3 regions of the Kitasatospora sp. NPDC057692 genome follow, and region 2 is predicted to be linked to each of the others. Evidence: riboswitches for the same ligand, from Rfam matches in the RefSeq annotation. Region 2 holds a riboswitch; each other region holds the start of a gene.
The links. Region 2 has a riboswitch for cyclic di-AMP ahead of ACFVFS_RS16995 (peptidoglycan DD-metalloendopeptidase family protein). Riboswitches for the same ligand answer to the same signal wherever they lie in the genome.
Positions count from the first base shown of each region.

Region 1: linked by a shared signal. The riboswitch ahead of ACFVFS_RS29505 (NlpC/P60 family protein) and the one ahead of ACFVFS_RS16995 (peptidoglycan DD-metalloendopeptidase family protein) in region 2 are both predicted to bind cyclic di-AMP.
Region 3: linked by a shared signal. The riboswitch ahead of ACFVFS_RS11135 (transglycosylase family protein) and the one ahead of ACFVFS_RS16995 (peptidoglycan DD-metalloendopeptidase family protein) in region 2 are both predicted to bind cyclic di-AMP.

Region 1 is NZ_JBHVIV010000065.1:11,692-19,098, forward strand. It holds gene ACFVFS_RS29500 (NlpC/P60 family protein) at 1-463, opposite strand, end outside; gene ACFVFS_RS29505 (NlpC/P60 family protein) at 716-1,894, opposite strand; cyclic di-AMP (ydaO/yuaA leader) riboswitch at 1,905-2,057, opposite strand; gene ACFVFS_RS29510 (NlpC/P60 family protein) at 2,405-3,448, opposite strand; gene ACFVFS_RS29515 (NYN domain-containing protein) at 3,659-5,170, opposite strand; gene ACFVFS_RS29520 (hypothetical protein) at 5,307-5,570, opposite strand; gene ACFVFS_RS29525 (rhomboid family intramembrane serine protease) at 5,772-6,620, shown strand; gene ACFVFS_RS29530 (Lrp/AsnC ligand binding domain-containing protein) at 6,617-6,898, shown strand; gene ACFVFS_RS29535 (aminotransferase class V-fold PLP-dependent enzyme) at 6,915-7,407, opposite strand, start outside.
Region 2 is NZ_JBHVIV010000026.1:65,905-73,311, forward strand. It holds gene ACFVFS_RS16980 (RidA family protein) at 1-99, shown strand, start outside; gene ACFVFS_RS16985 (DUF2470 domain-containing protein) at 247-993, shown strand; gene ACFVFS_RS16990 (APC family permease) at 1,016-2,581, opposite strand; gene ACFVFS_RS16995 (peptidoglycan DD-metalloendopeptidase family protein) at 2,999-3,991, opposite strand; cyclic di-AMP (ydaO/yuaA leader) riboswitch at 3,994-4,161, opposite strand; gene ACFVFS_RS17000 (MFS transporter) at 4,372-6,018, shown strand; gene purB (adenylosuccinate lyase) at 6,035-7,407, opposite strand, start outside.
Region 3 is NZ_JBHVIV010000013.1:124,512-131,918, reverse strand. It holds gene ACFVFS_RS11140 (hypothetical protein) at 1-1,839, opposite strand, end outside; cyclic di-AMP (ydaO/yuaA leader) riboswitch at 2,187-2,385, shown strand; gene ACFVFS_RS11135 (transglycosylase family protein) at 2,372-3,661, shown strand; gene ACFVFS_RS11130 (hypothetical protein) at 3,793-3,993, shown strand; gene ACFVFS_RS11125 (LacI family DNA-binding transcriptional regulator) at 4,054-5,073, opposite strand; gene ACFVFS_RS11120 (alpha-amylase family glycosyl hydrolase) at 5,099-6,805, opposite strand; gene ACFVFS_RS11115 (sugar ABC transporter permease) at 6,867-7,407, opposite strand, start outside.

The DNA of each region.
Region 1 (7,407 bases), on a different contig from region 2:
GTTCGTGCAGGGTCTCGTTCTGCCGCTCGGCGGCCTGGTCGAGGGTGCGGGCCCGGGAGAGGTAGCCCTCCGGGTCCGTGGAGAGCATCAGCTGGACGGTCCGGGTCATCCCGCCGCCGCGGTACTCGGCGCCGGCCACGGTGGCGAGGTCGCCGCGCAGCCGGTTGAGCTCCTCCTGGGCGAGGGCGATCTGCTGCTGGAGCGTGCCGGTCTCGTACTGGAGCCGCTGCTGGGCCTCCTGGGCGGCGTTGAACCGCTCGGAGGCCTGCTCGGCCTCGTCGTAGAGCTGCTCCACCTGTGCCTTGACGTCCTTGCGGTCGACCGGGGCGTCCGGCGCGCCGGGAACGGCTCGGGCGCTGCCGCAGGTCGCCACGCCCAGCGCGGCGGTGGCCGCCGCGGTGAGCACCAGCGCCCGGGCGAGCGTGTGCGCACCTGACAGCGGGGAACGGCGGTGCACGGCCATGCGACCTCGGCTCCGATCCTGGGCCGGCCCGCCACCGCACCGGGGCGGGCGGCTGTCGAAAGCGGGCTTCCGCTGGCAGACGTTAGCGAGTCAGGGCAACCGATTCCAAACCCCTCCGAACCCGAATATTCGGACACCGATCGGACGTCAGATCGGTTCGCGGACCGAGCGTCCCGGCGGCCCCGGGAAAAGCCGCGGGCCCGGTCCCCCCGCGCGGGGGGACCGGGCCCGGCAGAGCCTGCCGACCGTCGGTCAGAGGCGCACGATGGTGTTGACCGGCATGTTGGAGGCCGCCTCGTAGCGGACCGACGCGCCCGGCTTCGGGGCGTGGATGACCTGGCCGCCGCCGACGTAGATGCCCACGTGGTGGCGGTCGCCGTAGAAGATCACCAGGTCGCCGGGCTGGGCCTTGGAGATGTCCGAGCCGATCTGGGTGCCGGCGTTGGCCTGCGCCTGCGAGGTGCGCGGCAGCGACACACCCGCCTGGGCGTACGCCCAGCCGGTGAGGCCCGAGCAGTCGAAGGAGTTCGGGCCGGTGGCGCCGTAGACGTACGGCGAGCCGAGCTTGCTCTCGGCGGCGGCGATCGCCGCGGCGGCGCGCGAGCCGTTGGCGGCGGGCGCGGCCGGCTTGGCGGCCTCGGCGGTCGGCTTGGCGGCCTCGGCGGCCGGGGCCGAGGAGGCCGAGGACGGTGCGCTCAGGTTGCTGCGGTTGGTGTCGCGGGAGGCCCGCTCGGCCTCGGCCTTGGCCTTGGCGGCCTCGGCCTTGGCGGCGTCCGCCTTCGCCTTGGCCTCGGCGGCGGCCTTCTCCTCGGCCGCGCGGAGGGCCTGGCGCTCCTGCTCGGTGAGCGTGTTGAGGAGGTCCTGGGCCTTCTGCAGCTTGCCCTGGACGTCCTCCTTGGACGTCTTCAGCTGCTGGGTGGTGGCCTCCAGCTCGGCGAGCTTGGCCTGGGTCTCGGTGCGGTCCTGGTCCAGCCTGCGCTGCTGCTCCTGGAGCTCCTTCAGCGCGCCGGACTGGGTGGAGCCGGCCTGGTTCAGGGCGTCGGCCTGGTTGAGGAAGTTGTCCGGGCTGGCGGAGAGCATCAGCTGGACGGTCTGCGATATGCCGCCCGTGCGGTACTGCTCGCCGGCGATCTCGGCGAGGCCGCCCTGGGCCTCCGTCACCGTGGCCTGCTGGCGGGCCACCTTGTCCTGCAGCTCGGCGACCTGCTTCTGCAGCTCCTGCTGCTTGGCCTGGGCGCCGTTGTACTTCTCGGTGGCGACCTCGGCCTGCAGGTTGAGCTGGTCGACCTGCTCCTTGACCTGGTCCTTGGTCGGCGCCGGGTCGGCGTGGGCGCCGGACTGCGCGGACAGGGCAACGGCAGCGGCGGCGACACCGGTCAGGATCGAGACACGGGCGCGGCCGGCGGGCTTGGGACGACGATGGGACGCCACGAAGGCGGACTCCTTCTTCCTCATCCGCCTACCGGGTGAGCTGACGGGTTCGGGCGGAAGCGTGCCCTACGACGCCTCACCCGCCGCTCTCGCGGCCGGCCTGGCGCCGATTCACCCCGGAGGAACGTGGTTCCCCGGCTCCGCTCCACAGCGGACCCCCGACTGCTGGGTCCTCACTCGGACGGGCCACTCGTGGCCCCGCCCCGCTGCTTCGCGAACTCGGCGGCGAACCCCGCCGCCACCCAGGCTGGGTGATCGACTGTGCGTGGTTCGAGGCACGACCCTAGTAACAGATCCGTGATCCGTTCAAATCCTTGTCAGAAAAAAGTCGGAAGAATACCCAAGTTCTTTTGTGAATATGACCGAGCGTGATCAAATCCCCACGTCGGGCTGATCATTCTCCGTCAGGTGGTCGAACCCCTGCCGGAAACGCCCTGCGCCACCCCCGTCCGGGAGTGGCGCTGATCACAGGGGCCTCGACGGCCCCCTCGGGCGTGTCGTGCCGGTCCGTCAGACCCGGCGGATCGTGTTGATCTTCATGGCGTCGGCCTTCATCACCTTCACCACGTCACCGGTGCGCGGCGCGTGCACCACCATGCCGTTGCCGATGTACATGCCGACGTGGCTGCGGTCGTCGCGGTAGATGATCAGGTCGCCCGGCTGGGCCTCGGCCAGCGAGGGCACCCGGGTGCCGTAGTTGCCCTGCGCCTGCGAGGTGCGCGGCAGCGAGACGCCGGCCTTCCCGTAGGCCCAGACCATCAGGCCGGAGCAGTCGAAGGTGTTCGGGCCGGTGTCGCCCCAGCCGTAGGGCGAGCCCTGCTTGCTCATCGCGAGGGAGACCGCCGCACCGGCCTTGCCGCTCGCCTGCGGCAGGCTGCCCAGGTCGGTGCGCTCGCTGCCGCGCGAGGCGCGGTCGGCCTGCTGCTGAGCCGCCTTCAGGGCGGCCCGGTCGGCTGCGCTGAGCGAGTTCAGCAGCTCCTGGGCCTCCCGGAGCTTCTTGTTGACCTCGGCCTTGGTCTGGTTGAGGTCCTTGGTGGTGCTGTCCAGCGAGGCCAGCACGGCGGCCGCCTCGACCTTCTGCTGGTCGAGCCGGCGCTGCTGGTCCTGGAGGCCCTTGAGCGCCTCGGCCTGGCTGGAGCTGGCCTGCTGCACGCTGGAGGCCTTGTCCAGGTAGCCGGACGGGTCGGAGGTGAGCATCAGCTGGACGGACGGGTCGATGCCGCCGGTGCGGTACTGCTCGCCCGCCACCTCGGCCAGGCCGGCCTGAAGCTGGGTCATCTGCTCCTGGCCGCGGGCGACCTGGTCCTGGAGCTGGTCCGCCTGCTTGCGCAGCTGGTCGGCACGCTCCTTGGCGCCGTTGTACTTCTCGGTGGCCTGCTCGGCCTCTTCCTGCAGCTGGTCGATCTGCGCCTTGACGTCATCCTTCTTGGGCGACGGGCTGGGCGCGGCGTGTGCGGCGACCTGGGCGGAGAGAGCGACCGCGGTCGCAGCGGCAGCGGTGAGCACGGAGACCCGCGCGCGGCTCGGCTGCTTGGGACGGCGGTGGGAGGCCAAGGGACCGGCTCCTTCTTCCAATGGCCTCACCCGAACGGGTGAGAATCCGGAAAATAGGTTTGACGCCAGACCCTAGTGAAGATCCACGTTTCGCGCCACTCCCCCGATCGCGTGAACCCCGACCGCCCATCTGACTTCACAAAACTCGCACAACACCGCAATCCAGGCGCTGACCAGCCGTCATACCGGCCCGCGGGCGCCCGGGAGCGGTTACGGGCGGGCCAGCCGGTTCAGCAGCAGCACCGACGCGACGGGGCGCGCGCCGGCCTTCCGCACGCCCTCCGCGACCTCCCGGTCGGTGGAGACCACCACCACCGGGCGCCCCTGCGGCTCGGCCCGCACCAGCCGGCGGATCAGCTCGTCCGCCGTCTCCCCGGTCCGGCTGAACCGCACCCGCACCCCGCGCGGCGGCGCCATGATCACCGGCACGTCCAGGTCCTGGCCGTCGAACACGCAGGTGACCTCCGCCTGGGTGCGCTGCGCCAGCATCGCCAGCCCGCCCAGCAGCCGGATCCGCTGCTGCTCCAGCGGCAGCGTCGGATAGCCGGTCTTGGTCACGTTGTAGCCGTCCACCACCAGATGGACCTGCGGGATCGCCAGCAGCTGGTCCAACAGCGCCGGATCGTCGTCGGCCAGGCCCCGCCGCGCCACGTCGTGCGGCGAGGCCGAACCCGGCTCCACCGCCTCCACCAGGTCCGCCGGGCGGATCTGGGACACCGGCAGCGCCAGCTCCCGCTGCAGTCCCTGCGCCGACTGCAGGACGGTGTCCAGCAGCAGCCGCAGCCGCATGTCCTCGACGCTGCGCCCCTCGCGGGCCGACCGGCGGCCCTGCTCGGCGGCGGTCTCCAGCTCCGTGACGCGGTGCCGCAGCCGGCGCGCCTCGCTCTCCGCCGCGCTCCGCTCGGCCGCCGCCTGCGCCCTGGCCGCCTCCAGCTCGGCGGCCACCTTGCGGGTCTCGGCCTGCGCCCGGCGGGTGTCGCTCTCCAGCGACCGCAGCCTGCGGCGCAGCGAGTCGGCCTCCCGGCGGACGTCCTCCGACTCGGCCCGCTGCCGATCCAGGTCGGAGCGCGCCGTGGAGCGCACCTCGGCCAGCTCGGCCTGCAGCTTCTCCACCAGCCGGGCCGCCTCGGCCGCCGCGCCCTCGGCGCCCGCCCGCTCGGCCTCCTCGCCGGCCTCGGTGACCAGCCGGCTCCACCCGGCGGAACGCACCAGGTAGGCGGCGGCCGCCACGTCCATCGGGTCGGCGGCGCCCGGCACGGTGCCCGACTCCAGCGCCCTGACCAGGTCCGGCTGGCCCAGCCGCAGCCGCTCCGCTATCCGCGAGCGGAAGGCCGGCTCGGCCTCCAGTGCCGCCGCCAGCGCGGTCCCCGCGTACTTGGCCCGGCGTGCGGGGGTGAACTTGGCGTACTGGCGCAGCGACTGGGGCAGCTCCGCGAGCGGCAGCCCGCCGAGCGCGTCGGAGGCGAGCCCCACCACGCGCCGGCGCACGCCCTCGGGCAGCGGGCGGTCCAGCGCCTCGGCGCCGCCGTCGGCCCCGGCGCCCCGCGCCGATCCGTCGACGGCTGCCGCCGGCTCGTCACCGCCGCCGGACTCCTCCCCCGCGGCCGCCTCGGCCGGGGTGTCGGTGCCGGAGGGGGCGGCCCCGGCCGCGTCCGGCGCCGGCGCGTCCACAGCGGGCTGCCGCCCCTGCGGCCCCGCGGGCTCCCTCGCTGCGTCCACCACGTCCTCGGCTCCGATCCTGGTCCAGCGGAGTACGGCCCCCGGCCGCCACCCCCGTCACACTCCGCGCGATTCTCTCTGCATTGTCCCGTGCGGCGGGCGGCCGTGCCCTGCACCGCCCACCGCACGCATCAGGCGGTCAGGCCTGCTCGGGAGCCCCGGCGCCGTCGGCCGCGCCCGGGCGGGCGACCAGCTCGACCTGGTCGACCGCGTTGCACCAGCGGCAGCGCACCGACTCGACGGTCTCGCTGAGCACCTGGGTCTCCTCGATCTTCGACTCGCCGGCCAGGTCGAAGTGGAGGAACTCGGTGACCCGGGCGGTCCGGGTCACGTCGAAGCGGGTCAGGTTGCCGCAGAGCGTGCAGCGCCAGCGCGTCTCGGCGGTCAGGGCGGGGATGGTCATCGGGGGTCCTCTCGGGTGGTCCCGGAACGGGCTCAGGCGCTCCCCCCGGAGCCCCGGCGTCGGCGGCGGGAGGCGGGATTGCCCGCCCCAAGCCTATTGCCTGGGGCAACCTTCACGGCCACCGGCCGACCGACCCCCGCCGGTAGCCCACCTGCCGTAACCGCGCGGTGGCCGCCCGGCGCCGGGGGGATGCTGGGGCCCATGGCGATCCCGGCCCTCCCCGCCCGCACCGGCGCGCGCCGCGGCCGGCCGGCCGCCACCGCCCCGGCCGCCTGCTACGCGCTGATCGCGCTCAACACCGCGGTCTTCCTGCTCGGACCGGCCGCCGGGGTCAACCCGTACTACGGCCGGGGCCAGGCCCGGGTCTGCGCCGAGCAGCGCTACGAGCAGCGCTGGGGGGCGGTCCCCGCCGAGCTGCTGACCGGTCGCCCGCTGACCGCCGACCGGCTCGCCGAGGCCCCCGACCCGGTACCCGGCTGCCCGGCCTCGCCCACCCCGGGCAAGCACCCGGCGCTCTCCGTGCTCAGCGCGCTCTTCCTGCACGGCGGCTGGCTGCACCTGCTCGGCAACCTGCTCTTCCTGCACGTTTTCGGCCCGACCGTGGAGCAGCGGCTGGGGCGCTCCCGGTTCCTCCTCTTCTATCTGGCGTCCGGGGCGCTGACCACCTACGGCTTCGCCCTGGCCGAGGCGCACTCGGCGGACGCCACCCGGGTGCTGATCGGCGCGTCCGGGGCGATCTCCGCCGTCCTCGGCGCGTACCTGCGGTTCCATCCGCGGGCCCGGGTCACCACGCTCGTCCCGCTGCTGCTCTTCCTGCCGCTGCGCTTCCCCGCCTGGCTGGTGCTGGGCCTGTGGTTCGCGCTCCAGTGGTGGTCCGTGCACTCCGCCGGACCCGGCGTGGCGTACCTGGTGCACGTGATCGGCTTCGCGGCGGGCTTCCTCTGCGCCTGCACCCCGATCGGGCGCCGGCCGCGGGCCACCCGCCCCCGCGACGGTGCCGCCGACGCCCGATACGCTGGCGGCACCTCACAAAGGAGTACGCCACCGTGATCACCGCCATCGTCCTGATCAAGACCAGCGTCGACCGCATCCCGGAGATCGCGGAGGCGATCGCCGCCATCGAGGGCGTCAGCGAGGTCTACTCGGTGACCGGCGGCTACGACCTGGTCGCGATGGTGCGGGTGCGGCGGCACGACGACCTCGCCGAGGTGATCCCCGGCCGGCTCAACAAGATCCCTGGCGTGGCGCACACCGAGACCCAGATCGCCTTCCGCACGTACTCCCAGCACGACCTGGAGGCCGCCTTCTCGATCGGCCTGGACGAGTAGGACCGGGCGGGGCCGCTCAGCCCTCCCGGCGGGTGTCGGCGACGCAGCGGCCGCCCTCGTTGCGGTAGGTCCAGGCCGCGCCGTCCGTGACCAGCTCCCGGACGGCGCTCAGGAACCGGTCCACGTGCTCGTCCGGGGTGCCCGCGCCGAAGCTCACCCGGATCGCGTTCAGGCTGCGCTCGCCGGGCAGCGAGGGCTCCGGCGCACCGCACTCCGAGGGCGCGGCCTCCTCGTCGCCGAGCAGGGTGCGCACCAGCGGGTGGGCGCAGAACAGGCCGTCGCGGACCCCGATGCCGTACTCGGCGGACAGCGCGGCCGAGAAGTGCGAGCTGTTCCAGCCGCGGACGACGAAGGAGAGCACGCCCACCCGGTCCGAGTCGGAGCCGAACAGGTTCAGCACCCGGACCTCGGGGATCTCGGCCAGTCCGGCCTTCAGCCGCGCGACCAGCGCCCGCTCGCGGGCCTCCAGCGCGTCGAACCCGGCCTCGGTGAGCGCCCGGCAGGCCGAG
Region 2 (7,407 bases):
AAGCCGGGCGGCGTGAAGCCGTGCCGCACCACGATCTTCGCCGAGCTGCCGCAGGAGCCGATGCTGGTGGAGATCGACGCCCAGGCCGTCGTCGCCTGATCCCGCCCGTGCGACCGAAGGGCCCGGACCCCGCGTCCGGGCCCTTCGCGCATCCGCCCGCTCCGGCGCCTTGCCCTCCCCCCTCCGGGTCGTTAGGTTAGGCTCACCTAACTAACAGGCAGGCAGCCAGCCGGAGGTCCCGAACCCATGAGCCCGCACCCCCTCGACGCCGAGACCGCCGAGATCCCCGAGATCCCCGAGATCCCCGAGCCGAGCGCCGCCGAGCGGATCGCCGGCCTGCTCACCGCCGCCTCCTCGGTGGTCCTGCGGGCCTGCGGCGAGCACCACGAGCTCACCACCCCCGTCTCGGTGCACGGCTCCCGGCTGCGGCTGCGCGCCCCGCTCGACGCCCCGCTGACCGTCGCCGCCGCCCGCGAGCAGGACGGCCTCGCCGTCGTGCTCGACCTCACCGACATCGCCCCGGTCGCCGTCCGCGACCGGGTCCGCGGCCGCCTCACCCTGGCCGGCCGGCTCCACCTCGCCCACCTCGCCGACGACGGCCTCAGCGTCCACCTCCGCCTGGACGTCGCCCACGCGGTGATCTCCACCCCGTACGGCACCACCGCGATCACCGGCGCCGACCTCGCGGCCGCCTCACCCGACCCGCTGGCCCGCTACGAGGCCGGCCTGCTCACCCACCTGGCCGACGGCCACCCCGACGCGCTCGCCGTGCTCACCCGCCTGATCGACCCCGACCTGCTCGCCGCCCACCCCGCCGTCCGCCCGCTCGCGCTGGACCGGTACGGCCTGGTGCTCCGGCTGGACCACCCGCACGGACACCGCGACGTCCGCCTGGTCTTCCCCGAACCGGCCCGCGACGCCGACGAGTTCGGCCACCGGGTGCACCAACTCGTGGCCGCCGCCGAGCAGGTGCTGCCCGCCCGCCGCCACTGAGGCAGCGTGGGCCGGCGCACCGTCAGGCCCGCACCGGGGCACCGTCGTCGGAGCGCTCCACCGCGTCCTCCAGGACGATCCGCCCCATCCGGGCGTACCGCTCCGGCCGACGGGCGCGCATCCACAGGGCCAGCCCGGTCCCGCCCAGGAAGGTGCCGATCACCAGGTACGGGATCAGCCGGAAGAGCAGCGTCCCGGCGGCCGCCCCGGCGGCGGCGCCCCTGTTGACCACCAGCAGGGCCACCACCCCCGCCATCGCCACTCCGCCGACCAGCGGCGCGACCAGCGTCCGGAACCAGTGCCGGGTCCGCGGATGCCGCCCCTGCACGTGGAACCAGCCGACCACCGCGAACGAGCAGAGCGTCTGCACGATCAGGATCGCCATCGTCCCCAGCAGCGCCAGCACCGTGTAGAGGTGCGCGTACGGGTCCATCCCCGCCGCCAGGAACCCGGCCACCAGCGCCGCCGCGATCACCGACTGGACCAGCGAGGCGACGTGCGGCGAGCCGTGCCGCGGATGGGTGCGTCCGAGCGCGGGGTGGAGGAAGCCCTCGCGCCCGATCGCGTAGAGGTACCGCGCCGCGCACTGGTGGAAGGCCATCGCGCAGGCGAAGGAGCCGCTCACCACCAGCCACTGGAACACCGTGACCGCCCAGCCGCCGAGGTGCGCGCCGAGCGGATCGAAGAAGAGGCTGTTGCCGTCCTTGCCGGGGACCGCGCCGTCGGCGACCTCGACCGCCCGCCGCACGCCGTTGCCGGAGACGATCATCCAGGAGACGAAGACGTAGAACACCCCGACCCCGACCACCGAGATCAGCGTCGCCCTCGGCACCACCCGCTTCGGGTCCCGGGACTCCTCGCCGTACATCGCCGTGGACTCGAAGCCGACCCAGGAGCAGAACGCGAAGAACAGCCCCAGCCCGGCGCCGCCCGTCCCCGTCCCCGCCACACCGCGGAAGGCGTTCAGCGGATCGAGCGACCGCGCGGCGATCCCGTCCGGCCCGCCGCCGGTGAACAGCACCGCCAGCGCGACCGCGCCCAGCACGGCGACCTCCAGCACCAGCGCCACCCCGAGCACCCGCGCGGTCAGGTGCAGGTCGAACCAGGCCATCACCGCGATCACCAGCAGCCCGAGCGCCGCGTACCAGCCCCAGGGCACCTCCACCCCCAGCTGCGCCGCGACCAGTCCGCGCAGCGCGTACGCGAAGAAGCCGATCACCGCCGCCTCGAAGACGATGTAGGCGAGCAGGGCCAGCAGTCCCGACGCCATCCCGGGCACCCGGCCCAGCCCGTGCGAGATGTAGCCGTAGAACGCCCCGGCCGCGGTGAGGTGACGGGCCATCGCCACGTAGCCGACCGAGAAGACGGTGAGCACCAGGGTCGCGAAGACGTACGCGGCGGGCGCCCCGGCGCCGTTGCCCTGACCGATGACGATCGGGAGGTTGCCGGTCATCGCGGTGATCGGCGCCGCCGTGGCGACCGCCATGAACACCACGCCCGCCAGCCCGACCGAGTCCGCCTTCAGCCGGTGCACCCCCGCCCCCGGACTCGCCGCGCCCTCGACCGCGTCCCCGCGCTGGATGGCCATCCGGCCCCCTTCACCCGCCGTGGCTGTGCCGCCCGCCGGTCCGGTCGGGCGCTGACTGCCCGACAGCATCGGGGGCGCGGCGAAGGGGCCGCAACGAGGGGTGATCCGGCGTCAGCACCTCGGGGTTGACGCCGCGTTCGAGCGGGACCCGCCCCGTTCGAGGGCGCACGGCGAACGGCGCGCGGTGACCGGCGCACGGCGAACGACGCGCAGTGACGGCGACCGGCGAACGACGGCAGCCGGCCCGGCTCGCGAGGGAGGTCTCGCGAGCCGGGCCGGCCGGACGGGCGTGTCCCGCGCCCGTCGATCCACTGGAGGTACGGCGATCACCCGGTCGAGCGGTCACCCGACATGACCATTCCGGGGGAGTCGTTTCGCCCCGCACCCAGCGGTGGTGGAGAGGATCCGACCGGAGGGTCAGATCGCGACGCCGTGCGCCCGCAGGTAGGCGATCGGGTCGATGTCCGAGCCGTACTCCGAGCCGGTGCGGACCTCGAAGTGCAGGTGCGGGCCGGTCACGTTGCCGGTGGCACCGGAGAGGCCGATCTGCTGGCCGGCGGTGACGGCCTGGCCGACCTTCACGCCGATCGAGGACAGGTGCGCGTACTGGGCGTACTTGCCGTCGGCGAGCTTGATCTCGACCTCGTTGCCGTAGGCGCCGCCGTTGCCGGCCTTCACCACGGTGCCGTTCGCGATGGCGCGCAGCGGGGTGCCGGTGGCCGCGACGAAGTCGGCGCCGGTGTGGTGGCCGGAGGCCCACATCGAGCCGGCCACGCCGTACGCGGTGCCGAGCTTCGGGTTGGCCAGCGGGGCGACGTAGCCGGAGGTGGCGGCGACGACCGGGGTCGCGGTCACCGGGGCGACGACGGGCTGGACGGCGGGCTTGACGGCCGGAGCGGCCGGCTTGGTCGCCGGGGCGGCCGGCTTCGCGGCCGGAGCGGCCGGCTTCGCGGCGGGGGCGGCCGACTTGGTAGCCGGGGCGGCGGGCTTCGCGGCGGGCGCGGCCGGCTTGGTCGCCGGGGCGGCCGGGGCGGCCTTGGTGCCGAGCGCGAGCTGCTGACCCGGGAAGATCAGGTTCGGGTTGGCGCCGACGACCGAGCGGTTGTGCTCGTACAGCGCCTGCCAGCCACCCTCGACGCTCTTCGCGGCGGCGATCTTCGACAGGGTGTCCCCGCCGACGACCTTGTAGCTCTCCTCGGCCGGAGCGGCCGGAGCGGCCGGAGCGGCGGCCGGGGCGGCCTGGGCAGCCGGGGCGGCGGCCGGAGCGGCGGCCTTCGCGGCGGGGACCTCGTGGGCCTGGGCGGTGACGGTGGTCACCAGCGGGAGGGCGAAGGCGGCACCGGTGACAGCGGTGGCGATGCCGATGCGGGCGGCGCGGGGCAGGGCGATACGACGAGCCTGTGCGGGCATGGAAATGTCCTCTCCGACGCCTGCGAGGTGAGCTGTCGGGTTCGGGCTGGAGTTGCCCGGCCGCTCACAATGGCGGCTTCACCCCAAGCCGGACCGCAAGAAGAAATGGGTCCGGCGACTTACCTGTGGGTCCCCCGCTCCTGCCGTACAGAGTTCGTTGCGTACCACCGGGCAGCGGCAGGACTAGGCGTTCCACCCGGTGGCCACCCGGGCTGACGCCGGGCGGTCGCTGAACTAAAACCCATCCGTTCGGGTGAAGCAATGTCGATCTCCGCACCCCGGGACCAAAGTCCGCAATGCCGTGACGCTCCGCAGGAAAGGCATGCACAGTACGTGCACAATCCATTGACGGTGCGCACGTGATCCGCAACCCTGCGCCGATGTCGGAATCAGTACGCACACGATCACTCACGGAGCGGGCATCCTCCGACACACCCCCGGTGACCCTTGTCACGTGGGCCCCACCGGGCTCACCATGGGCCGTGGCCACCTCCGAGGCCGGCACCCTGCGGTTGGGCACCGCGCAGGGTCGCTGGGTACTTCTGGCGACGGTGCTCGGCTCCAGCATGGCGATGCTCGACGGAACCGTCGTCAACGTCGCGCTGCCCCGGATCGGCGCCGACCTCGGCGCCCAACTCGACGCCCTGCAATGGACGCTCAACGCCTATCTGCTCACCCTGGCGGGCCTGATCCTGCTCGGCGGCGCGCTCGGCGACCGGTACGGCCGGCGCCGGGTCTTCCTGCTCGGCGTGGTCTGGTTCGCCGCCGCCTCCGCGGCCTGCGCCGCCGCGCCCACCATCGAGGTGCTGATCATCGCGCGCGCCGTGCAGGGCATCGGCGGCGCGCTGCTCACCCCCGGCTCGCTGGCGATGCTCCAGGCGGTCTTCCACCCGGACGACCGCTCGGCGGCCGTCGGCCTCTGGTCGGGGTTCGGCGGCGTCTCGGCGGCGGTCGGCCCGCTGCTCGGCGGCTGGCTGGTGGACGGGCCCGGCTGGCGCTGGATCTTCCTGCTGAACCTGCCGCTGGCGGCGCTGGTGGTGGCGGTGTCCGCCCGGCACGTGCCGGAGAGCCGGGACGAGTCCGCGACCGGCCGCTTCGACGTGCTGGGCGCGGCGCTGGCCGCCCTGGCGCTGGGCGCCGTCACCTACGCGCTGACCGCCGCCGGGAAGGGCGTGTCCGCCGAGGTCTGGGTCAGCGGGATCGCGGGCCTGCTGCTCGGCGCCGCCTTCGTCGTGGTCGAGCGCCGCACCCCGGAGCCGATGCTGCCGCTCGGCCTCTTCTCCTCCCGGCTGTTCACCGCCGTGAACCTGGTCACCCTCGCCGTCTACGCGGCCTTCAGCGGCGTCTTCTTCCTGCTGGTCGTCCAGCTGCAGATCGTGTCCGGCTTCTCCCCGCTGGTCTCCGGGCTGGCCCTGGTGCCGATCACCGTGATCATGCTGGTGCTGTCCGCCCGGGCCGGCCGGCTGGGCAAGCGGATCGGCCCCCGGCTGCCGCTCACCGTCGGTCCGATGCTCTGCGCGGCGGGCGTGCTGCTGATGCTGCGGATCGGCCCCGGCGCCTCGTACTGGACGGACGTGCTGCCCGCGGTCGCGGTGATGGGCTTCGGCATGGTGCTGCTGGTCGCGCCGCTGACCGCCACCGTGCTGGCGGCGGTGGACGTGCGGCACGCGGGCATCGCCAGCGGGGTCAACAACGCGGCGGCCCGGGCGGCCGGCCTGCTGGCGGTCGCCGCGCTGCCCGCGCTGGCCGGTCTGAGCGGGGACGCCTACCGGGTGCCGGACGCGGTCGACTCCGCCTTCCGCACCGCGATGCTGATCTGCGCCGGGCTGCTGGTGGCCGGCGGGGTGACCGCGCTGGTCGCCGTCCACGGCAATGTGCTGGCCCCGGCGGACGAGCACCCGGTGGCCGAGCCGGACTGCCGCTACACCTGCCCCACCAACGGCCCGCCGCTCGACCCCGGCCACCCCGCCGCCGTCCCGGCGGAGCACGGCGAGGGCCCCGCCGCCTCCTCGGCGACGGGGCCCTGAGAAGCCCGGCGATCCGTCAGAGAATGTCGCCCGGCGCGTACTTGGCGGCCTCAGGGTACGCGGCCGCGACGGCCTCGACCTGGCGGACGACCTCGGCGACCTGCGCACCGGCGGCACCGGTGAACGACAGCCGGTCGGCCAGCAGCGCGTCCAGCGCGGCCCGGTCCAGCGGGATCCGGTCGTCGTTGGCCAGCCGGTCCAGCAGCTCGTTCTCCCGGGCGCCGGCCCGCATCGCGAGCGCGGAGGCGACGGCGTGCTCCTTGATGACCTCGTGCCCGGTCTCCCGGCCGACGCCCGCGCGCACCGCGCCCATCAGCACCTTGGTGGTGGCCAGGAACGGCAGGTAGCGGTCCAGCTCGGCCTCGATCACGGCCGGGAAGGCGCCGAACTCGTCGAGGACGGTCAGGAAGGTCTCCAGCAGGCCGTCGAAGGCGAAGAAGGCGTCCGGCAGCGCGACCCGGCGGACCACCGAGCAGGAGACGTCGCCCTCGTTCCACTGGTCGCCGGCCAGCTCGCCGGTCATCGACGCGTAGCCGCGCAGGATCACGGCCAGGCCGTTCACGCGCTCGCAGGAGCGGGTGTTCATCTTGTGCGGCATCGCCGAGGAGCCGACCTGGCCCTCCTTGAAGCCCTCGGTCACCAGCTCGTGGCCGGCCATCAGCCGGATGGTCTTGGCCAGGCTGGACGGCGCGGCGGCCAGCTGGACGAGGGCGGTCAGCACCTCGAAGTCCAGCGAGCGCGGGTAGACCTGGCCGACGCTGGTGAGCACGTTCTCGAAGCCGAGGTGCCCGGCGACCCGGCGCTCCAGCTCGGCGAGCTTGTCGGTGTCGCCGCCGAGCAGGTCGAGCATGTCCTGGGCGGTGCCGACCGGGCCCTTGATCCCGCGCAGCGGGTAGCGGGCGATCAGCTCCTCCAGACGGCGGAAGGCGACCAGCAGCTCGTCGGTGATCGACGCGAAGCGCTTGCCCAGGGTGGTGGCCTGCGCGGCCACGTTGTGCGAGCGGCCGGCCATGACCAGCTCGGCGTGCTCGGCGGAGAGCCGGCCCAGGCGGACCAGCACGGCGACGGTGCGGTCGCGCACGTGCTCCAGCGACTGCCGGATCTGCAGCTGCTCGACGTTCTCGGTCAGATCCCGGGAGGTCATGCCCTTGTGGATCTGCTCGTGGCCGGCGAGTTCGCTGAACTCCTCGATCCGAGCCTTGACGTCGTGCCGGGTGACCCGCTCACGGGCGGCGATGGAACCGAGGTCGACCTGGTCGACGACCCGCTCGTAGTCGGCGACGGCGGTGGCGGGCACCTCGACACCGAGGTCCTGCTGGGCCTTCAGGACGGCGAGCCAGAGGTGGCGCTCGAGGACCACCTTGTGCTCGGGGGACCAGAGCTGGGCCA
Region 3 (7,407 bases), on a different contig from region 2:
GTCGGCCCCGGCGCGGAACGCGATCCCGGCCCGGCGGTAGCCGGTGAAGCGGCAGCGGCCGAAGGTCACCGACTCCCCCGCGAGTTCGTGCCGGGCGGTGGAGACCGCGAAGTCGCTGCGCCCGGCCGCGTCGATCAGCAGTCCGTCGAAGACGGTCCCCTTGTCCCGGCCGAGCGAGTGCAGCGCCACGCCCCCGCCCGCGTTGCCGTAGAGCACGCTCGCGGTGTAGTCGAAGTCGTTGAGGTAGGCGCCGTGCTCGATGCCCCAGCCGCCGTTGTGGTAGGCGGCGAACTCGGTGACCACGTGGTGGTGCTTGGCGTTGAGCCAGACGAAGATGCCGTCCTGCAGGTTGTTGTGGGCCAGGCAGCGCTGGAAGGTCCAGACGCCCTCGCTGTTCTCCGGCCACTCGAAGCCGGAGGCGCCGTTGGCGCCCTGCACGCCGACCGCCACGCAGTCCAGCGCCTTGCCGCCGGTGCCGGCGCCGAGGTTGAAGCCGGTCAGCCGGTAGGCGCGGGGATTGGGTTCGAGCAGGGTGCGGGAGGCGACGCAGGACTCGTAGACGATGTCGTCGGAGGGCTGCTGGGGGGTGCGGGTGTCCAGCGGCCCGTCCCACCAGTAGGCGTCCTCCCACGTCTCGTGGCTGATGCAGCTGCGGAAGGTGATGCCGTGGCTGGCGTGGGGAACGTACGCGTGGCTGCCGGCGTCACGGACCACGACCCCCTCGACGACGGTGCCGCGGGCGGCGTCGCCGAGCCGGTGGAAGTGCAGCCCGTAGCGGCCGAGCACCGGCTCGGTGACCGGGGCGGCGCCGTCCGGGCCCTTCCAGGTCTCCTTGGTGTCGGCGCGCGGGCCGACCCAGCGCAGCGCGGTGTGCCGGACGTCGGCGCGCCGGGAGCTGGTGAGGTGGACGTGGGTGCGGCCCTTGGCGCTGCCCTCGACCCGGACGCTGCGGGTCAGGTTGAGCACCTCGGCGCCGACGGTGACGCCCCCTCCGGCGGCGACCCGGGGGTGGGCGTGGCGCAGCGGGGCCTCCAGGGTGACGGCGGCTCCGCTGACGGACCGGATGGTGACGAGGTCGTAGCGGGCGGCGAAGCCCTCCTGGTCCGGCGGGCCGGTCGGGGTGACGGCGAGTTCGTCGCCGGGCAGCCAGCCGGCGGGCGGGGCGGCCAGGTTGACGACGGTGTCGCCGGCCTTGAGCTCGCGCTCGGCACGGACCCAGGCGGTCTTGGCCGCGCCGTCCAGCCGCAGGTGGCCGGCGCCGGTGACCCAGAGGCCGACGTCGGTGTCGACCACCTTCATGCCGTCGCCCTGGAAGCGCTTCTCGTCGACGCCCGGGAAGCGCAGGGTGTGGACGTGGCCGCCGTCGGGGGCGAGCGCGAGGGCGCCGCGGATCTCGACGTTGCCGGCGGCGGCGAGGGTGAGGGTGCGGTCGGCGGCGAAGGTCAGCGCACCGCCCGGCTCGACCAGCAGGGAGCCGATCTCGGCGTCGGTGTCGAGCAGGACCCGGTCGGTGATCCGCACGGCGCTGCGCGGCCCCGGCGGGCTGCCGCCCCAGCCGGCCCGGTCGGACCAGCGGCGGCCGCCCTGGTCGACGGTGGGCGCGGGGGCGGGCTGCTCGGGGGCGCCGCCCGGGGCGCCGGTGCCCTCCGGCGGGGCGCCGCCGTGGCCGCCGTCGGGCCCCATCGGGCCGACGGCCTCGGTCGGGGTCGTCCCGATCACGGCGGCCGGGGTGATCAGCCGGGTCTCGCCGGTCAGCGAGCGGCGCAGGATCTCCTCGCCGCTGATCGCCGCGAAGGCGGTGCCGACGGCCAGCCAGCGCAGGAGTGCCCGGCGGGTCAAGTGAGTTCGGGACGGTTCGGGTGGGATGTCCACTCTGCGGTGCTTTGCCCGGCGATGTGCTCCGGTCGGCCGGGCGGCCGGACGGGAGGCGTCCGGCTCCTCGTCGATGCCCATCGGTGCGTAGCCCTCTCCCCAGACGGCTGCGGCTCGCCGGCGTCCTGCCGACGCTCTGAAGCATAGGCAGTTGCATTGACGGCGACCGGCGTTGCGGGAAATCGGTCATTTCTGATCATGAAGGACAGCCACTCAGCACGCATTTCGCAAACCGTGACGAGCGTCACACATGTTTGCGGTTTGAACGCGCCTCTGCTTAACGTGCTCCCCGTTCGTGGCCACACGAACCCAGCACGTCCGCGACGCCGAGTCCTGCCGTCGGGCGCGCTGGCAGCGCAATGCACCACGGCAGGAGCGGGGGAACCACAGGTAGTTCGCCCAGGACCGGTCCACGGACCGGCCCCGGGCTAGGGGTGAAGCCGCGTCCACAGCGCGGCCGGGCAACTCCAGCCCGAATCCGACAGCTCACCTCGCAGGCGTGGGAGAGGACCGCGTCTTCATGCTGCCCACCAACGGCACCCGACTGTCCGGCCGTACCCGTCGCGCGATCGCCACCCTCGGCGTCGCGGGCATCGGTCTCACCATCCCCTGCCTGACCACCGGCACCGCCTCCGCCGCCTCCGTCGCCACCTGGGACAAGGTCGCCCAGTGCGAGAGCGGCGGCAACTGGAGCATCAACACCGGCAACGGCTTCTACGGCGGGCTCCAGTTCACCAACTCCACCTGGTCCGCGTTCGGCGGCACCGCGTACGCCGCGCGTGCCGACCTCGCCACCAAGGACCAGCAGATCGCGACCGCCGAGAAGGTCCTGGCCGTCCAGGGCCCCGGCGCCTGGCCGGTCTGCTCGGTCCAGGCCGGTCTGACCAAGGGCGGCACCCCGGCCGCGGTGGACACCTCCGCCGCCAAGCCGGCCGCGCAGACCCCGGCCCCGGCCCAGACCCCGGCCGCCAAGCCCGCCGCCAAGCCGCAGACCCCGGCCCCGGCCGCCAAGCCCGCCACCGAGCCGCAGACCCCCGCCCCGGCCGCCTCCGGCACCGCCGCCGCCCCGCAGCAGCGCCAGGACGGCGGGCAGTGGCGCCAGCAGGCCGGCCAGCAGGCCACCCAGGACTACACCGTGGCCGCCGGCGACTGGCTGTCCAGCATCGCCGACGAGCACCAGGTCCAGGGCGGCTGGCAGCGCCTGTACGAGCTCAACCGCGCCACCCTGACCGACGGCCCGCACACCATCTACCCGGGCCAGCACCTGACCCTCGGTGAGCGCCAGGGCTTCGACTGGTTCAACCGCGCCCAGGGCGGCGCGCAGGGCGGGACCCAGGCCCCGGCCGCCCCGGCCCAGTCCCAGGCCCCGGCCGCCAAGCCGGCGAGCAAGCCCGCCGCGCAGGCCGAGACCCCGGCCCCGACCGCCACCGGCAGCATGGCCGCCGCCGTCGCCTTCGCCCAGTCGAAGGTCGGCCAGGCCTACGTCTACGGCGGCACCGGCAACGGCGGCTGGGACTGCTCCGGCCTGACCCAGGCCGCGCTGCGCGCCGCGGGCGTCTCCGTCCCGCGCGTCGCCGCCGACCAGGCCGCCGCGTCCACCCACGTCTCGCTGGACGCCCTCAAGGCGGGCGACCTGCTGTTCTGGTCCAACAACGGCAAGGACTCCGGCGTCTACCACGTCGCCCTCTACATCGGCGACGGCAAGTACGTCGAGGCCGCCAACCCGAGCTCGGGCGTGCGCCTCCAGACGATCGCCAACTGGGCCCCGGACTTCGCCGGCCGGGTCTGATCCCGTCACACCGCAGCCCCCGGGGAGAGTCCGGTCGCTCCTCCCCGGGGGCTGCGGCGTGCCCGGAGGGCCATGGCCAAACCGGGACCGCAGCGGGCATGCTGCTGCCCTGCACCCGAGAAGGAGTCACCATGGCCCAGGTCACCGTCTCGCTCGACGCCAACCTCGCGATCGACGTGATGATGCTGTCCGGCACCAAGAGCCCGCAGGACGCCGTCGAACTGATCCTCCGCGACTACCTGGAGCGGGGCCGACGCACCGAGAGCCGCACCGGCGACGCCGCCGACGGCCACCGGGTCTCCCAGGACCGCCCGACCGCCCAGGAGGGCTGAGCGCGGAAACGCCGGAGCGGCCCGGGACCACACCGCTCCCGGGCCGCTCCGGCGTTCCGCTCAGCGCGCGCGGGCGCCGGTCGAACCCCGCATCACCAGCTCCGGCTGGAACATGAACTCCCCGCGCTGCACGGCGTTCCCGCCGACCTCCTCCAGCAGCGCGTCGACCGCCGCGGTGGCCATCGCCTCCACCGGCTGGCGGACGGTGGTCAGCGGCGGCTCGGTGAAAGCCATCAGCGGCGAGTCGTCGAAGCCGACCACCGAGACGTCCTGCGGCACCGACAGGCCCCGCTGCCGGACCGCCCGGATCGCGCCGAGCGCCATCATGTCGCTGCCGCAGACGATCGCCGTGCAGCCCTTGTCGAGCAGCGCCCCGGCCGCCGCGTGCCCGCCCTCCACGCTGAACAGCGTGTGGTGGACCAGCGCCTCGGCCTCCTCCCGGGTGCGCCCGGACACCTCCCGCAGGGCCGCGGTGAAGCCCTCGATCTTGCGCAGCACCGGCACGTACCGCTGCTGACCGACGGCCAGGCCTATCCGCTCGTGGCCGAGTTCCGCGAGGTGCTGGACGGCCATCCACATCGCCGCCCGGTCGTCCGGCGAGATGAACGGCGCGTCGATCCGCTCGCTGTAACCGTTGATCAGCACGAACGGCACCCCGCGCCCGGCCAGCCGGGCGTACCGGTCGTGGTCGGCGGTGGAGTCGGCGTGCAGGCCGGAGACGAACACGATGCCCGCCACGCCCCGGTCGACCAGCATCTCCACCAGTTCGTCCTCGGTGGAGCCGCCGGGGGTCTGGGTGCAGAGCACCGGCGTGTAGCCGTGCCGGCTCAGCACCTGTTCGATCACCTGGGCCAGCGCCGGGAAGATCGGGTTGCTCAGCTCCGGGGTGATCAGCCCGATAAGCCCGGCGCTGCGCCGGCGCAGCCGGGTCGGCCGCTCGTAGCCGAGCACGTCCAGGGCCGCCAGCACGGTCTGCCGGGTGGTGGCCGAGACGTTGGCCTTGCCGTTGAGCACGCGGGAGACGGTGGCTTCGCTGACCCCCGCCTGCGCCGCGATGTCTGAGAGTCGCGCCGTAGTCACGGTCCCAGAGCCTATTGCAACCACGTCAGACCGCCCACCAGTCGGTGCTGTCGGCGGCGAGCACCGCCTCGCCGTCCGCCACCACCGGGTCGGCGCCGGCGGAGGTGAGCAGCGGGCGGCCGGGGGCCGGTATCCGGACCGGGGCGCCGGTGGTGTTGACGGTGCAGACGAAGGAGCCGCGGCGGAACGCCAGGGTGCCCTCGGGGCTCTCCAGCCACTCGACGTCCGTGCCGGCACCGAGTTCGGGCCGCGACTTGCGCAGCGCCAGCGCCGAGCGGTACAGCTCCAGGGTGGAGGTCGGGTCGCCGGTCTGCGCCTCGACGCTGAGCGCGGCCCACTCGGCGGGCTGCGGCAGCCAGGACGGTCCGCCGGCGGTCGGGCCGAAGCCGTACGGGGCCTCGGTGCCGGACCACGGGATCGGGACGCGGCAGCCGTCTCGGTAGCCGTCCTGGCCGGCCTGGCGGAAGAACGACGGGTCCTGGCGGACCTCGTCGGGCAGGTCGGTGACGTCCGGCAGGCCGAGCTCCTCGCCCTGGTAGACGTAGGCGGAGCCGGGCAGGGCGAGCATCAGCAGGGTGGCGGCGCGGGCGCGGCGCAGGCCGAGCCCGCGGTCGCCGGGGGTGCGGATCTGGGTGCCGAGGCCGGGCGGGTTGGCGAACCGGGTGGCGTGCCGGGTGACGTCGTGGTTGGAGAGCACCCAGGTGGTGGGGGCGTCGACCGGGCGCATCGAGTCGAGCGAGAGGTCGATCACGGCGCGCAGCTCGGCGGCGTCCCAGGAGGTGCCGAGGTACTGGAAGTTGAAGGCCTGGTGCAGTTCGTCGGGCCGCACGTAGTTGGCGGTGCGCTGGACGGTCGGGGTCCAGGCCTCGGCGACGCCGATCCGCTCGCCCGGGTACTCGTCGAGGATCGTGCGCCAGCTGCGGTAGATCGCGTGCACGCCGTCCTGGTCGAAGAAGGGCATGACGTCGTTGCCGAGCAGCTTGAGCTGGTCGGCGCCGCCGAGGTCGGGCAGGCCGGGGGCCTTGACCAGGCCGTGGGCGACGTCTATACGGAAGCCGTCGACGCCCATGTCCAACCAGAACCGCAGGATGGAGCGGAACTCGTCGGCGACCGCCGGGTTCTCCCAGTTGAAGTCGGGCTGCTCGGGGGCGAACAGGTGCAGGTACCAGTCGCCGGGGGTGCCGTCCGGGTTCGCGGTGCGGGTCCAGGCCGGGCCGCCGAAGATGGACTCCCAGTCGTTGGGCGGCAGTTCGCCGTCCTGGCCCTTGCCGGGGCGGAAGTGGTAACGGTCGCGCAGCGGGGAGCCGGGGCCCTCGCGCAGGGCGCGCTTGAACCACTCGTGCTGGTCGGAGGAGTGGTTGGGGACGAGGTCGACGATGATCCGCAGGCCCAGCCGGTGCGCGTCGCGGATCAGCGCGTCGGCGTCCAGCAGGCTGCCGAACATCGGGTCGACGGCGCGGTAGTCGGCGACGTCGTAGCCGGCGTCGGCCTGCGGGGAGGCGTAGAAGGGCGAGAGCCAGACGGCGTCCACGCCGAGGTCGCGCAGGTAGGGCAGGCGGCTGCGGACGCCGGGCAGGTCGCCCATGCCGTCGCCGTTGGAGTCGGCGAAGCTGCGCGGGTACACCTGGTAGATGACCGCGTCCCGCCACCAGCCGCTGTCCGCGCCGGCACCGGCCTCGTGAGCGGTGGCGTCGGCGGCGGGCCGGGAGGTGTCGGCCAGGTTCTGGGTCATGGACGGTATCCCTTGGGGAGTGGGGCGGGCGGAGCGGTCGGGACGCCGGCGGGGGCGCCGGTCAGGACTTCGAGGCGCCGGCGGTCAGGCCGGTCACCAGGTGGCGCTGCACCAGGTAGAAGAGGACCGAGGAGGGGATCGCGATCAGCACGGCGGTCGCGGCCATCAGGTTCCACTGGGCGTCGTGCTCGCTGACGAAGGTCTGGAGCCCGACGGCGAGGGTGTACTTGTCGGAGCTGAGCATGAAGGTGGAGGCGAAGGCGACCTCGGCCCAGGCGGTGAGGAAGGAGTAGAACGCGGCGACCGCCAGGCCCGGGCGGGCGAGCGGCAGCACCAGCCGCCAGAAGGTGCCGAACGGGGTGAGCCCGTCGACCCGGCCGGCCTCGTCGATCTCCACCGGGATGGTGTCGAAGTAGCCCTTCATCAGCCAGGCGCAGTACGGCACGGTGGTGGTCGAGTAGACCAGGATCAGGCCGGCGTAGCTGTCCAGCAGGTCGAGCTCGGAGAGGATCGTGTACATCGGAACGATCAGCACCGCGATCGGGAACATCTGGGTGACCAGCAGCGACCACATCAGCGGCCGGTGGCCGGGGAAGCGCATC